DNA from 2 places in the Pseudomonas sp. SZ40 genome. Region 1 is predicted to be linked to the other one. Evidence: predicted binding sites of a transcription regulator. Region 1 holds the regulator's gene; the other holds the start of a gene.

The links. Region 1 encodes sigma-54, which starts transcription at its own class of promoters, with help from an activator protein. Its sites were predicted from a motif close to ANTGGCATNNANNTTGCTNT; they were not measured.
Region 2: a site for sigma-54 is predicted at 5,058-5,077, ahead of flgB (flagellar basal body rod protein FlgB). Genes of this name have one in related genera too.

The regions. Positions count from the first base shown of each region.
Region 1 is NZ_JBQWIF010000004.1:198,442-205,633, reverse strand. It holds gene ACT9T4_RS06010 (superoxide dismutase) at 1-571, shown strand, start outside; gene ACT9T4_RS06005 (ZIP family metal transporter) at 605-1,495, shown strand; gene ACT9T4_RS06000 (HPr family phosphocarrier protein) at 1,502-1,774, opposite strand; gene rapZ (RNase adapter RapZ) at 1,787-2,644, opposite strand; gene ptsN (PTS IIA-like nitrogen regulatory protein PtsN) at 2,664-3,128, opposite strand; gene hpf (ribosome hibernation-promoting factor, HPF/YfiA family) at 3,144-3,452, opposite strand; gene ACT9T4_RS05980 (RNA polymerase factor sigma-54) at 3,533-5,041, opposite strand; gene lptB (LPS export ABC transporter ATP-binding protein) at 5,209-5,934, opposite strand; gene lptA (lipopolysaccharide transport periplasmic protein LptA) at 5,937-6,479, opposite strand; gene lptC (LPS export ABC transporter periplasmic protein LptC) at 6,466-7,035, opposite strand; gene ACT9T4_RS05960 (KdsC family phosphatase) at 7,045-7,192, opposite strand, start outside.
Region 2 is NZ_JBQWIF010000024.1:72,588-79,779, reverse strand. It holds gene ACT9T4_RS18305 (MFS transporter) at 1-225, shown strand, start outside; gene ACT9T4_RS18300 (flagellar brake protein) at 228-977, opposite strand; gene ACT9T4_RS18295 (flagella synthesis protein FlgN) at 1,058-1,525, opposite strand; gene flgM (flagellar biosynthesis anti-sigma factor FlgM) at 1,632-1,967, opposite strand; gene flgA (flagellar basal body P-ring formation chaperone FlgA) at 2,133-2,891, opposite strand; gene ACT9T4_RS18280 (chemotaxis protein CheV) at 2,971-3,906, shown strand; gene cheR (protein-glutamate O-methyltransferase CheR) at 4,013-4,840, shown strand; gene flgB (flagellar basal body rod protein FlgB) at 5,125-5,535, shown strand; gene flgC (flagellar basal body rod protein FlgC) at 5,547-5,990, shown strand; gene flgD (flagellar hook assembly protein FlgD) at 6,005-6,679, shown strand; gene ACT9T4_RS18255 (flagellar hook protein FlgE) at 6,723-7,192, shown strand, end outside.

The sequences.
Region 1 (7,192 bases):
CCTGGAGCCGCACATCGATGCGCAAACCATGGAAATCCATCACAGCAAGCACCACCAGACCTACGTCAACAACCTCAACGCTGCCCTGGAAGGCAACTCGCTCGGCGAGCTGCCGGTCGAAGAGCTGCTGACTCGCCTCAAGGACGTGCCGGAAGACAAGCGCGCTGCGGTGATCAACAACGGTGGTGGACATGCCAACCACTCGCTGTTCTGGACCGTGATGAGCACCAGCGGTGGTGGCGAGCCTCAAGGCGAACTGAAAACCGCCATCGACAGCCAGCTGGGTGGTCTGGAGGCTTTCAAGGAAGCCTTCACCAAAGCCGCACTGACCCGCTTCGGCAGTGGCTGGGCCTGGCTCAGCGTGACGCCGCAGAAGAAACTGGTGGTCGAGAGCACCGGTAACCAGGACAGCCCGCTGATGAACGGCAACACGCCGATCCTCGGTCTGGACGTGTGGGAGCATGCCTACTACCTGCGTTATCAGAACCGTCGTCCCGAATACATCGGTGCGTTCTACAACGTCATCGATTGGGCCGAAGTCGCACGCCGCTATCAGGCCGCTCTGGCCTGATCGCATGCCCATGAGCCCACATCGAGTGTGCCTATGAGCCCGCTGCACGAGTTGATTGCGGCCAATGGCCGTTCCTTTCGCTATGCACTGGGCCTGATGCTGCTCGTTGGCGGCGGGACCATTCTCGCCCTCAAGGTCTGGAGTGGTTTGCAGAGCCGGCTTTCGCCGGCTCTGTGGTATGCCTGGCAAGGTGGCATGCTGTGCGCTCTTGGCACGGCTCTGGGCGCCTTGCCGGTCATTTTCATGCGCAGCATTTCGGCACGTTCGTACACGGCCATGCTGGGTTTGGGCGGGGGCATGATGCTCGCTGCCAGTCTTTTCTCACTACTGCCGCCGGCTTTTCAGCTGGCTGACGAGCAGGGCCTGACCAGCAGTCAGGGCTCATTGCTGGTCGCCGCGGCAGTGGTACTGGGTGCTGGCGCCTTATGGGTGCTGGGCCACGGGTTGTCCCGTACATCGCGAGCGCGGGTAAATCAGGGCGTCGGGTCGAGCGTCTGGCTGTTCGTCATCGCCATCGTGTTGCACAACGTGCCGGAGGGCATGGCGGTCGGCGTGGCGGCTGCAGCCAATCTGGCGAATGCCGACGGTTTGACGCTGGGGATTGCGTTGCAGGACGTGCCCGAGGGGCTGATCATTGCCTTGGTGCTGGCCGGGGCGGGCATGTCGCGCTACAAGGCGGTCTTCTGCGGTGCGGCGTCCGGGTTGGTAGAGCCGCTGTTCGCCGTGCTTTCGGCCTGGCTGGCCGGTGCGTCGCTGCAGCTGCTGCCCTGGGGGCTGGCGATGGCCGCGGGAGCGATGCTCTTCGTGGTGCTGCGCGAGATCATTCCCAAGCTGTATCGGCGCGCTGACGTGCCGCCGGCCTCGCTGGGGTTCGCATCGGGGTTCGTGCTGATGCTGGTTCTGGGCAATGCCCTGAGCGTCTGAGAGCGGTTACTCGCCTTCGTCGAAGTAGTTGTTGATCAAATCGATCAGCGCCTGCAGGGCTTCCTCTTCCCGTTCGCCCTCGGTCGCCAGATGCACGGTGGTGCCCTTGCCGGCGGCGAGCATCATCACCGCCATGATGCTCTTGCCGTCCACCAGGCTATCGACGCTGCGCCCGATTTTCACCTGGCAGGGAAAGCGCCCTGCGACTCCGACGAACTTGGCGGCGGCACGCGCATGCAGGCCGAGTTTGTTGATGATGGTGATTTCACGGGCGGGCATCGCGGCAATTCCTTAACTGAGGTCGCGGTGGCGGATCTGAACGTTCTTCAGCAGCGGTTTGAGGGCGTGGCCCAGGCGGTTGGCGAGATACACCGAACGATGATGGCCACCGGTGCAGCCGATCGCAACGGTGACGTAGGAGCGATTGCTGGCAGCGAAGCGCGGCAGCCATTTGTGCAGGTAGGCGAAGATGTCCTGGTACATGTCCTGGACGTCCTCTTGGGCTGCGAGGTATTCCTCCACCGGCTGTTCGAGGCCCGTGAAGTCACGCAGCTCGGGCTTCCAGTAGGGGTTGGGCAGGCAGCGCACGTCGAACACCAGGTCCGCATCCACTGGCATCCCCCGTTTGAAACCGAAGGACTCGATCAGGTAGGCGGTGCCCGGCTCAGGCTGGTTGAGCAGGCGCAGCTTGAGGGTGTCGCGCAGTTGGTAGAGATTCAGGTGAGTGGTATCGATCTTGAGGTCGGCACGGTCGATGATCGGGCTCAGCAGCTTGGTCTCGTCGACCATGGCCTCGGCCAGCGAGCGCTGGTCGTTGGTCAGCGGATGACGCCTGCGCGTCTCCGAAAAGCGCTTGAGCAGCGTTTCTTCGCTGGCATCCAGGTAAAGAACATCGCAGCGGATATTGCGGCCGCGCACTTCGTCGAGCAGTTCGGAGAAACGCTTGAGCTGGCTGGGCAGGTTGCGTGCGTCTATCGACACCGCCACTTGCGGGTGCAACAGCTCGGTGTGCAGCAACGCCCGTTCGGCCAGCTCGGGAAGCAGGCCGGCAGGCAGATTGTCGATGCAATAGAAACCGTTGTCCTCGAGCACGTCGAGAGCGGTGCTCTTGCCCGAGCCGGAACGGCCGCTGACGATGATCAGGCGCATGGGCTCATCCTGTGTAGGGCTATTGGCCGTTCTGCACGTTCACTACGGTCTGGTACAGCGATTGACTGTCCTGAGCCTGGCGCAGTCGCTCGCGAACGTCCTCGCGGTCGAACATGCTGGCGATCTGGCGCAGCAGTTCCAGGTGCTCATCGGTCGCTGCTTCGGGAACCAGCAGCACGAACAGCAAATCGACAGGGGCGCCATCGATTGCGTCGAAATCCACCGCGGCGTCGAGTTTCAGCAGCGCACTGATCGGTGAACTGCATCCGGGCAAGCGGCAATGAGGAATGGCGATGCCATTGCCGAAACCGGTCGAGCCGAGTTTCTCCCGGGCGATCAGGCTTTCATAGATGGTCTGGCCATCGAGATCGGGCAGGTCGCGCGCGATCACGGCAGCTATCTGTTCGAGTACACGCTTTTTACTGCCGCCCGGCACGTTCACGAGGGAACGGCCGGGGGTCAGGATATTTTCAAGTCGGATCATAGGAGAAGGACGAGGTCAGCGGGCCATTGCGCCCTGCTGGCGGTCGAGCTGTTTTTCCTTGTGCTTGATGAGTTGGCGGTCAAGTTTGTCGGTCAGTAGATCGATGGCGGCGTACATGTCTTCATGCTCGGCATTGGCCACCACTTCGCCTCCGGCGATGTGCAAGGTGGCTTCGACTTTCTGCTTGAGCTTCTCGACCTCCAGGATGACCTGCACATTGGTGATCTTGTCGAAGTGCCGCTCGAGACGTCCGAGCTTTTCCTCGATGTAGCTGCGTAGTGCGTCTGTCACATCCAGCTGGTGCCCACTGATGTTGACTTGCATACCGCTTCTCCTTGTTGCCGTGTGTGAGTGGCAGGCTATACACCTGCCGCAGGAACACTGGGGCTCTACTACAAGGCCGCTCACATCAGTCGTTTGCGTTCGCTCGAAGGCGCTATACCGAGCGATTCACGGTACTTGGCGACTGTGCGGCGCGCCACTTGAATGCCCTGTGCTTCCAGTAAACCAGCGATCTTGCTATCGCTCAATGGCTTTTTCGCATTTTCCGCGGCGACCAGTTTCTTGATGATCGCGCGGATCGCGGTGGACGAACATTCGCCGCCTTCGGAGGTGCTGACGTGGCTGGAGAAGAAGTATTTCAGCTCGTAAATGCCACGCGGTGTATGCATGTACTTCTGGGTGGTGACACGCGAGATGGTCGACTCGTGCATGCCCACCGCTTCGGCGATGTCGTGCAGTACCAACGGCTTCATGGCTTCGTCGCCGTAGTCGAGGAAGCCGCGCTGGTGTTCGACGATCTGCGTCGCGACCTTCATCAGGGTTTCGTTGCGGCTCTGCAGGCTCTTGATGAACCAGCGTGCTTCCTGCAACTGATTGCGCATGAAGGTGTTGTCGGCGCTGGAGTCGGCGCGCTTCACGAAACCTGCGTACTGCGCGTTGACGCGCAGGCGAGGCATGGCCTCCTGGTTGAGTTCCACCAGCCAGCGATCGTTGTGCTTGCGCACGATCACGTCAGGCACCACGTACTCGGGCTCGCTCGATTCGATCTGCGAACCGGGGCGCGGGTTGAGGCTCTGAATCAGCTCGATGACCGGGCGCAGCTCGTCTTCCTTGAGCTTCATGCGGCGCATCAGCTGGCTGTAGTCGCGGCTGCCGAGCAGGTCGAGGTAGTCACTGGTGAGGCGCTGGGCCTCGCTCAGCCAGGGGGTATTGGCCGGCAGTTGGCGCAGTTGCAGAAGCAGGCACTCGCGCAGGTCGCGGGCGGCGATGCCGGAAGGCTCGAACTGCTGGATGCGGTGCAGCACGGCTTCGACTTCATCGAGCTCGACATCGAGTTCGGGGTCGAAGGCGTCGGTGATTTCTTCGAGGGTTTCCTCGAGGTAGCCCTGACCATTGATGCAGTCGATCAGCGTCACTGCGATGAGGCGGTCCTTGTCGGACATAGGTGCCAGGTTGAGTTGCCAGAGCATGTGACTCTGCAGGCTCTCGCCGGCAGAGGTGCGAGTGGTGAAGTCCCACTCGTCGTCATCATTGCTTGGCAGGCTGCTGGCGCTGGTCTGATAGACGTCTTCCCAGGCCGTGTCGACCGGCAGTTCGCTGGGGATTCGCTCGCCCCATTCGCCTTCTTCCAGATTGTCGACGGTCTGGGTGTTTTCCTGGAAAGTTGGTTCCTGAAATTTCTCTTCCTGAGCGGCCGCCGTGGGTGCGCTTTCCGCGCCGTCGGCCATGGGGTCCGAATTGTCGAAGTCGTCGCCTTCTTCCTGACGCTCGAGCATCGGGTTCGACTCCAGTGCCTCCTGGATCTCCTGTTGCAGATCCAGCGTGGACAGTTGGAGCAGGCGAATGGCTTGTTGCAGCTGCGGTGTCATCGTCAGCTGCTGGCCCATTTTCAGGACTAGCGATGGTTTCATTGCAGACCTTATCTGGCGTCTGTGCGCGATCCACGACAGGGCGCCAAAGCGCCACTAGGAAGCAAATTATATGCCTGAATCCGAGTGCTTTGCCTAGAGCCCGTTACCATTTCATTACGACCCTGTCGTGGGTAGCGGGCGCTGGGCGTTCATCGGCGGGAAATTCGTTACAGGCGGAATTCGTGGCCCAGATAGACTTCCTTGACCACCTGGTTGGCCAGGATCGCAGCGGAATCGCCTTCGGCGATCAGTTGACCATCGCTGACGATGTAGGCGGTTTCGCAGATATCCAGGGTTTCGCGCACGTTGTGGTCGGTGATCAGCACGCCAATGCCTTTGGCCTTGAGGTGGTGAATGATTTGCTTGATGTCACCGACCGAGATCGGGTCGACGCCGGCGAAGGGCTCATCGAGAAGGATGAATTTCGGCGAGGTGGCGAGGGCGCGGGCGATTTCGACGCGGCGGCGTTCGCCACCCGAGAGGCTCATGCCCAGGTTGTCGCGGATGTGCGTGATGTGGAATTCCTGCAGCAGGCTTTCCAGCTCCTGCAGACGCTGCGCACGGTTGAGGTCCTTGCGCGTTTCCAGGATCGCCATGATGTTGTCGGAGACGCTCAGCTTGCGAAAGATCGAGGCTTCCTGAGGCAGGTAGCCGATACCGGCGCGAGCACGGCCATGCATGGGTTGGTGGCTGACGTCGAGATCGTCGATCAGCACGCGGCCCTGATCGGCCTGAACCAGGCCGACGATCATGTAGAAGCAGGTGGTTTTGCCGGCGCCGTTGGGGCCGAGCAGGCCGACGATCTGCCCGCTTTCGATGCTCAGGCTGACGTCGCGAACGACCTGGCGACCCTTGTAGCTTTTTGCCAGATGCTGGGCTTTCAGTGTTGCCATCGTTATTGGCCCTGCTCGGCGGCGGGTTTCTTCTGCGGCTGAATCACCATGTCGATGCGCGGGCGCGGGGTCGACACGTTGGTGCCCGTGGCGCGACCAGCATTGACGATCTGACGCTGGGTGTCATAGACGATCTTCTCGCCTTCGAAGGTGTTGCCTTCCTGAACCACCTTGGCCTGGTCGATCAGCACGATGCGTTCATTGGCCGCGAAGTATTGGATGGTCAGGCCGTAGGCCTTGACGATCTGCTTGTCGGCAGACGGCTTCTGCTCGTAGTAGGCCGGTTTGCCCACCGAGGTGAACACGTCGATATCGCCCTGTGCATTCTGGGTGATGGTGACGGTGTCGCCAGTGATTTTCAGGGTGCCCTGAGTGATGACGACATCGCCGCGGTACACCGCCACGCCTTGCTTGTCGTCCAGCTCAGCACTGTCGGCCTGCACGCGGATCGGTTGATCGCGGTCGCTCGGCAGAGCCCAGGCGCTTGCGCTTCCGAGCGTGGCGCCGAGGCTGAGAAGTAGGGGGAGGGTTTTAACGAACCTCATGCTGGCCTCTTACGTTGGACTGCAGGAGCATCCTGCCGTCATTCAAGTACGCTTTCATTCCTTGTGCCGTGGTCACCCCGTTGGCCGCGTCGATTCTAACGGCTTGCTGGGTCTGCGCATATTCCTTCTGTGGGAATACGGTCAGGCGGCTGGTGGTGAGTATAGTGGGGCGGCCTTTTTCGTCCGTGCGCTCCACGCGCACCTGATCGATCAATTCGACCTCTTCGCCATCCGGGCCTACCTCGCCACGGGCGCTGCGCACCTTCCAGGGAAGTTCGGTGCCGCGGAACAGATTCATGCGCGGCTCGGTCAGCAGGGTGACGTCGGTGCTCTGCACGTGCTCCAGGCGGTCGCTGGTCATGTCGCTCTGCACCTTGCCGTCGGGCAGGTATTGCACGCTGCGGGCATTCACGGCGTAGAAGTCGATCGGATTGTCCGGCCCGCTCTGCTGTGGCGCGCTGGAGAAACTGTCTGGATTGATGTTCCAGTACCCGGCGGCCACCAGCAGCAGTGCACCGAAGGTCAGCAGGACGGGAGTGATGAATTTGCGCAGCATCGGCAGGCCCTAGAGGTAGGCGGACTGGGCGGCTTCGAGAGTGCCCTGGCCGCGCATGATCAGTTCGCAGAATTCGCGGGCCGCACCTTCGCCGCCACGCGCTTCGGTGACGCCGTGGGCATGCTCGCGCACGAAGCCGTTGGCGCTGGCTACCGCC
Region 2 (7,192 bases), on a different contig from region 1:
GTGCGCTCGAACATCGTTACCCACCTTCACCAGGTCGATGATGCGCCACTGCAGCACGTGGCCATGCCAGTCAACATGACCGCTTCGCCGCTGGTGGCTGCGCTGGATCCGCGCGTCGATGAGCAGGTGGTGCAGGAGCAGATGCAGGAGCCTGTCGTTACCGATCCCGATGTACAGGGTGGCGACGATCTGCAAGACAGGCCTGCGCCATCGCCGCAGGCCTGAGCTTATAGAAAGGTATCGCTTTCAAAGCGTCGGGCTTCGCGTTGCAACTGGTAAACGAAACGCTCTACCAGTCGCTGCTGCAGCCCACTGAGGTTGGCGAAATGCAGGCCAGCGAAGGTCAGGTCGAGCTTGTCGTCATAGCGGGCATGGCGCAACTCCACGGCGGCCTCCAGGCGGCCGACTGGCAGTAGGGCGTAGAAACCTTCGTACACTTGTCCTGGCTGCAGTTTTTCGCTGGCGTTGCCGGGTAGGCGAACCTTGCACCCCGAGGCGGAGATGTCCAGCATCAGGCCTTCGAGCGGCGTGCGCAGTTTGGCACCGATGATTTCCACCTTGACCTGATCGGATTGCTTGAGAGCGGCCCGGAACGCATTGCGGCGCTGGTGGTAGAGCACCTCACCGGGAATACCGCCGACATAGCAGCGCTCGCCCTGATATTCACTCGCCTGCATGCCGGTTGGGCAATCCCAGGCAATGCGCACGCCGTCATGCAGCGATTCGACGCGAAAGGCTTCGCCATTCTGCATGTAGCGCTCACCATCGCTGGGCATCATTTCGTCGAGAACCAGCAGGTTCTGATCGCGGTCCACCTCGATCACATAGCTCTGGAAGCGCTGGTTGCGTTCATGGAACACGATCACCAGGGGATCATGGTGTTGTTGCAGAAGGCGTAGGTTGGCAACGATTTCCACGGGTGCCTTGAGCACTTTCGGGGGTTGCGGGCCACCATCCTGAACGAAGGGGTTGGACACGGTCCAGTGATCTCCGGGGCAAGGTACTGCTGCGTCAATGATAATGCCATTTTGATATCATTGCGCATCTTGTCGTTATGTCAGGCCTGGCTCAGCGGGCGCTTGCCGCCGATCTTAGCGGTACTCCCGCTGCTGTCATAGAGCGATGGGGTCTCGTTTCCACGCAGGATGCCGAGCATTTTTTCTGCCGATTTCTGGCTCGAGCGGATGACCCGACCGTTGCGCAGGTTGGCACCCTGGCAGTTCTCGAGCAGGTCACTCAGGCGGTCGCTGGCGGCCATCAGCACGGCACCTTGAGCGGAGCGTTGCGCGAGTGCCTGCAGGCCTGCGCGGTCAGCGCTCAGATGAAGACCAAGAAGAATCTGAGTGCGGGCCTTGCCATGTTGATCGAGACTGGCCAGCAGTGGCTGCTTGTCTGCCAGTATCTGCTGCAGACTGGGCAGATCGTTGTCGCTGAGAGCCTGGAATTCGCTCTCTATCAGCTCAAGCAATCGCTCTGCGTGGCCGATATCTTCGTTGAACAGGTCGAGCAGGGTCGTAGCGGTCATGAGCGGGCTCTCTGGGGTAGAACCTATCCGAGCTCTGCCAGCTTGGGTGCCGGCAAAACGTCAAAGCGGTTTCTGGGCGTCCAACACCCCAGCGCGAGCCCTGGGACTAGCGCTGGGACTCGAAGTTGAGCAGCTTGCTGGCGACGCGCTGGCTGTCGACCTGATAGCTGCCATCGGCGACGGCCTGCTTCAGCTTGGCTACCCGGTCGGTATCCACAACTGGCTGATCGCGCAGCTTGTCGACGGTTTTCTGCAACTGTTGCGCTTCGCTGCTCAGCTGAACGGATTCGCCGCTCTTGCTGCTGACAGCTGTTTTCTGGGCTGCGGCTTCGCTGCCACCGGCCTTGTTGTCGATGGCTTCGTTCTTGCCGCCCTGGGCGCTGCCGGCACGTGTGGTGCTGGCTGGCGTGCTGCTGTTGAGTCGGTTGAAATCGATGACCATGATGCAGAACCTCTGACGGAGTTTGGACGCTTGCCTAGTTTGTCGGCTATGCCCGAGAAAACTTTAGGCAAAAAAATCGCGTCGCTCGCACAGTCTAAAACACCCATCTGCGCCAGTCAGCCAATCCGTTCGCCAATCTGCCAGATAAATGAATACCCATGATACCTACATCGACACTTCGACTTGCCCGGGGCCTGTCACCCGAGCGCGAACCACGCGCTGCGAGCGCTGGTTGCGTACGCTTATCTGCTTGCCTATGGCGCCATCCGAGAGCGCTTCGCCGGGCATGCGCACATTGATGCCGCCGCTGCGCGCGCTGATTACGACCTGGTCACCGCGGCGGATGACCTCGGCCTGGCGGATATGCACGGGCGCCAGGACCTGGTCCGGTTGCATGGCGCGCGTGGCCTTTCTGCCGATCGCCTGCTCCATCTCGGTCAGGTAGCCCTGATTGAGCAGGCCGACATCACGTTCCGCCAGCATTATGTCGGCTTCGCCAAGCACGCCTTCGCGTTTGACCGGGCGTACCAGGGTGACCACTTCGCGATAAAGACGCACCTGGCCGGGTACGAATACCGTCCAGGGGGCCGCGCCGTCACAACGCACGCGCATGGTCACCCGGCCTACGGGTTCAGCGGGTGTTTCCAGGGTGGTGGTCAGTGGCTGATCGCATAATGGCAGGCGCAGGCGTGGGTCCAGACGGTTGATCTGCACCTCGTGGCGCGCCTGGATATTGCTGCGCTGCAAATAGTCCTCCACTGCCTGCTCAAGAAAGCGCTGGGTCTCGCCGATAAGCTGATCGGGCAGGGTGACTGAGGCAGTTGTCAGCGTGCTATAGCCGAGCGCCATCAAAGCAGGTAAAACTGCCAGGCAACGAAGGCTCTTGGCCATCGCGCGTCGAATAATTGTCGTTTGTGCATTCATGTCTGGTTGGAAGCAAGGCGCGTGCCGCCTGCTACGCTGACCAAATCAGATGCGTAATTGGAATCATGGGAGCCCGTACATGGCCGGTGTGATGGATTCGGTCAACCAGCGTACTCAGCTGGTTGGGCAGAATCGCCTGGAACTGTTGCTGTTTCGTCTCGACGGCCCACAGCTGTACGGGATCAACGTCTTCAAGGTGAAGGAGGTGTTGCAATGCCCGAAACTCACCATCATGCCCAAATCGAGCCCGGTGGTTCGGGGTGTGGCGAATATCCGCGGCGGTACCATCCCGATCCTTGACCTGTCCATGGCGACGGGCAAGCGACCGCTGGGTGATCTGCAGGGCAGCTTCGTCATCATCACCGAGTACAACACCAAGGTGCAGGGCTTCCTGGTGCGCTCGGTGGAGCGCATCGTCAACATGAACTGGGAAGAGATCCATCCGCCACCCAAGGGCACCGGGCGCGACCATTATCTGACGGCGGTCACGCGGTTGGATGACAAACTGGTCGAAATCATCGACGTGGAGAAGATCCTCGCCGAGGTGGCGCCGACTTCCGAGGTGATTTCCGTCGGCGTGGTGGATGTCGAGACCCAGACCAAGGCTGTCAGCCAGCACGTGCTGATCGTCGACGATTCGTCGGTGGCGCGTAAGCAGGTGATGCGCTGTCTGCAGACGGTAGGGGTCGAGGTCACCGCCTTGAATGATGGACGCCAGGCGCTGGACTTCCTGCGAGCGATGGTCGACGAGGGCAAGGTGCCGGAGCAGGAACTGCTGATGATCATTTCCGATATCGAGATGCCGGAGATGGACGGTTATACCCTGACCGCTGCGATCCGCTCCGATCCGCGCATGCAGAAGCTGCACATTCTCCTGCATACTTCACTATCGGGTGTATTCAACCAGGCGATGGTGAAGAAAGTGGGGGCCAACGATTTTCTGGCGAAATTCCGTCCGGACGATCTGGCCTCTCGCGTGGTCGAACGCATCAAGTCGAGCGATCACTCGGCATAACGCAGGAATTGCCCGGATTCACTGAACGGGCGGTGGCGGCAAAATCGACAGGTGGGCCTTGGCCTACCTGCCGCATTCGATTTTTTAGATGGGCGAGGCTCAGCGAGTGTCTTCAGGTAATTTGGATTTCGAACAGTTCCGGATCTTTCTGGAAAAAGCCTGTGGCATCGTGCTGGGTAGCAATAAGCAGTACCTGGTTTCCAGTCGGCTGAACAAGCTGATGGAGACCAACGGCATCAAGACCCTGGGCGAACTGGTGCAGCGCATGCAGACCCAGCCGCGCAGTGGTCTGCGCGAGCAGGTGGTCGATGCCATGACCACCAACGAAACCCTGTGGTTTCGAGATGCCTATCCGTTCGAAGTGCTCAAGAATCGAGTGTTGCCCGAGCTGATCAAGGCCTACCCTGGGCAGCGCCTGCGAATTTGGTCGGCGGCCTGTTCGTCGGGGCAAGAGCCCTATTCGCTGTCGATGAGCATCGATGAGTTCGAGCGCAGCAACATCGGCCAGCTCAAGACCGGTGTGCAGATCGTGGCCACTGATCTTTCGCCGACCATGCTCAACAACTGCAAATCCGGTGAGTACGACAGCCTGGCGATGGGCCGCGGTCTTGCCCAGGAGCGGCTGCAGCGTTACTTCGACCCCAAGGGGCCGGGGCGCTGGGTGGTCAAACCGGCGATCAAGAGCCGCGTCGAGTTTCGCCCGCTGAACCTGCTGGACAGTTACGCCAGCCTCGGCAAGTTCGACATCGTGTTTTGCCGCAACGTGCTGATCTACTTCTCCGCCGATGTGAAGAAGGACATCCTTACGCGCATCCATGCGATGCTCAAGCCAGGCGGTTATCTGTTCCTTGGCGCTTCCGAAGCCCTCAATGGTTTGCCGGAGAAGTACCAGATGGTGCAGTGCAGCCCAGGGATCATTTACAAAGCCAAGTGATTCAGCGATAGCGAAAAGGAGGCCCCACCGGCCTCCTTTTTTCATTCGGTTCGTTCTCCTCGCCTGACGGTGTTCCGTCACCCTCGCGTCAGAAAAGCGGCAAGCCCTGGTTCAATTGCCGCTCTCAGCTTGCCAATCGGCGGAAAAGCTTTGCCGCCCGCGCCTGCCGCTTCCCTTTGTTTTAGCTTATCCAGCTGATTTATAAGATAAAAAATAAATTGGCACGTGCTTTGCTGAGAACTTTGCACGAAAACCGGCTGGCCGATACGGCAAAGGTTCCTGAGATGAGCATCAGCTTCGATAACGCGCTTGGCATTCACGAGAAGGCACTGGGCTTCCGCGCTCAGCGTGCCGAGGTGTTGGCCAATAACATGGCGAATGCCGATACCCCCAACTACAAGGCGCGAGATCTGGATTTCGCCTCCGTGTTGGCCCAGCAGGCTGCCAAGAGCAGCGGCAGCGGCAACTCCGGTCTGAAAACCACCAATAGCCGGCATATCGCAGCAGAAGGCGTGCCAATGGGCGATGCGGCGTTGGCTTATCGAACGCCGACTGCGCCATCGATCGATCAGAACACCGTGGACGCTCAGGTCGAGCAGGCCAACTATGCCGAGAACTCGGTGGCTTTCCAGACCAGCTTCACGCTGCTCAACAGCAAATTCAAAGGGCTCGTCAGCGCCCTGCGTGGTGAATAAAGGAGCCCGATATGTCACTTACCAGCGTTTTCAACATCGCCGGAACCGGCATGAGTGCCCAGAGCACTCGCCTGAATACCATTTCCAGCAACATCGCCAACGCCGAAACGGTGTCTTCCAGCATCGATCAGACCTACCGGGCTCGTCATCCGGTATTCGCCACCGTGTTTCAGCAGGCCCAGGGTGGCGAGAACGGTTCGCTGTTCGCCGATCAGGATCAGTCAGGCGCGGGTGTTCAGGTACTGGGTATCGTCGAGGACCAGAGCAGCCTGATGCCACGTTACGAGCCTAACCACCCGGCCGCCGACGAAGCGGGCTACGTGTACTACCCCAACGTCAACGTGGTCGAGGAGATGGCGGACATGATTTCTGCCAGTCGTGCCTTCCAGACCAACGTGGAAATGATGAATACCGCGAAGCAGATGATGCAGCGCGTTCTGACCTTGGGTCAGTGAGCCGGGAGTGAGAGATGAGCACTGTTGATGGCGTCAGCTCCAGTTCGGTACTGGACAAGTATCAGGTCAAGCAGGATTCCACCACGCAGAACAAGGAGCTGGGCAAGGACCAGTTCCTCAACCTGCTGGTGGCGCAGCTGAACAACCAGAACCCGCTTGAGCCTCAGGGCAATGGCGAGTTCATCGCCCAGCTGGCGCAGTTCAGTACCGTTGAGGGCGTCGAGAAGCTCAACTCGAGCATGGAAACCATTCTCTCCGGCTATCAGTCTTCCCAGGCCCTGCAGGCTTCTTCGCTGGTCGGTCGCAAGGTGATCGTGCCGGTGGACAAGGCGGTGGTCGATACCAGTGAAAGCTTCAAGGCCAGTGCCGTGCTGCCAACCAGCAGCAGCAACGTGTACGTCAACGTTTATGACACTGCCGGTGCGGTGGTGAGCCGCATCAACCTGGGTGAGCAGCAGGCTGGCAACGTGAGCTTCATCTGGGACGGCAAGGATGCCAGCGGCAATGTGATGAAACCGGGTACCTACAGGTTCGAGGCGCAGGCGACCTACGGCAACGAAACCAAGGGGCTCTACACCTTGCTGCCGGCCAACGTCGACAGCGTCACGCTGGGCGGCAACGAATTGATGCTCAATCTTGCGGGGGTCGGCAATGTGCCACTTTCGCAAGTGCAGGTCATTGGTCAGTAATTAACAGGCTATAACTGCCGGGCTTTCGGCAAGGAGATTTTTCATGTCGTTCAATATCGGTCTTAGCGGCCTGCGCGCTGCAACCAGTGACCTCAATGTGACCGGTAACAACATCGCCAACGCCGGTACTGCGGGCTTCAAGCAGTCGCGTGCCGAGTTCGCCGACCTGTATGCCTCGTCGATGCTCAGCAGTGGCTCCAACCCGATCGGTAGCGGTGTGCTGCTCAGCGATGTGTCCCAATTGTTCAGCCAGGGCAACATCAACTACACGCAGAACTCGCTGGATCTGGCCATTCAGGGCAACGGTTTTTTCCGCACCAGCAACAATGGCGATATCAGCTACACCCGTGCCGGTTACTTCGGTACTGATCGTGAAGGCTTCATCGTCAATAATTTCGGCCATAACCTGCAGGGTTATGGCGTGGATGCCAACGGTAATTTGCAGAACGGCATCATCGGCAACCTGAAGGTGGAAACGGCTAGCCAGGCGCCGAGGGCTACGTCCACCATTAC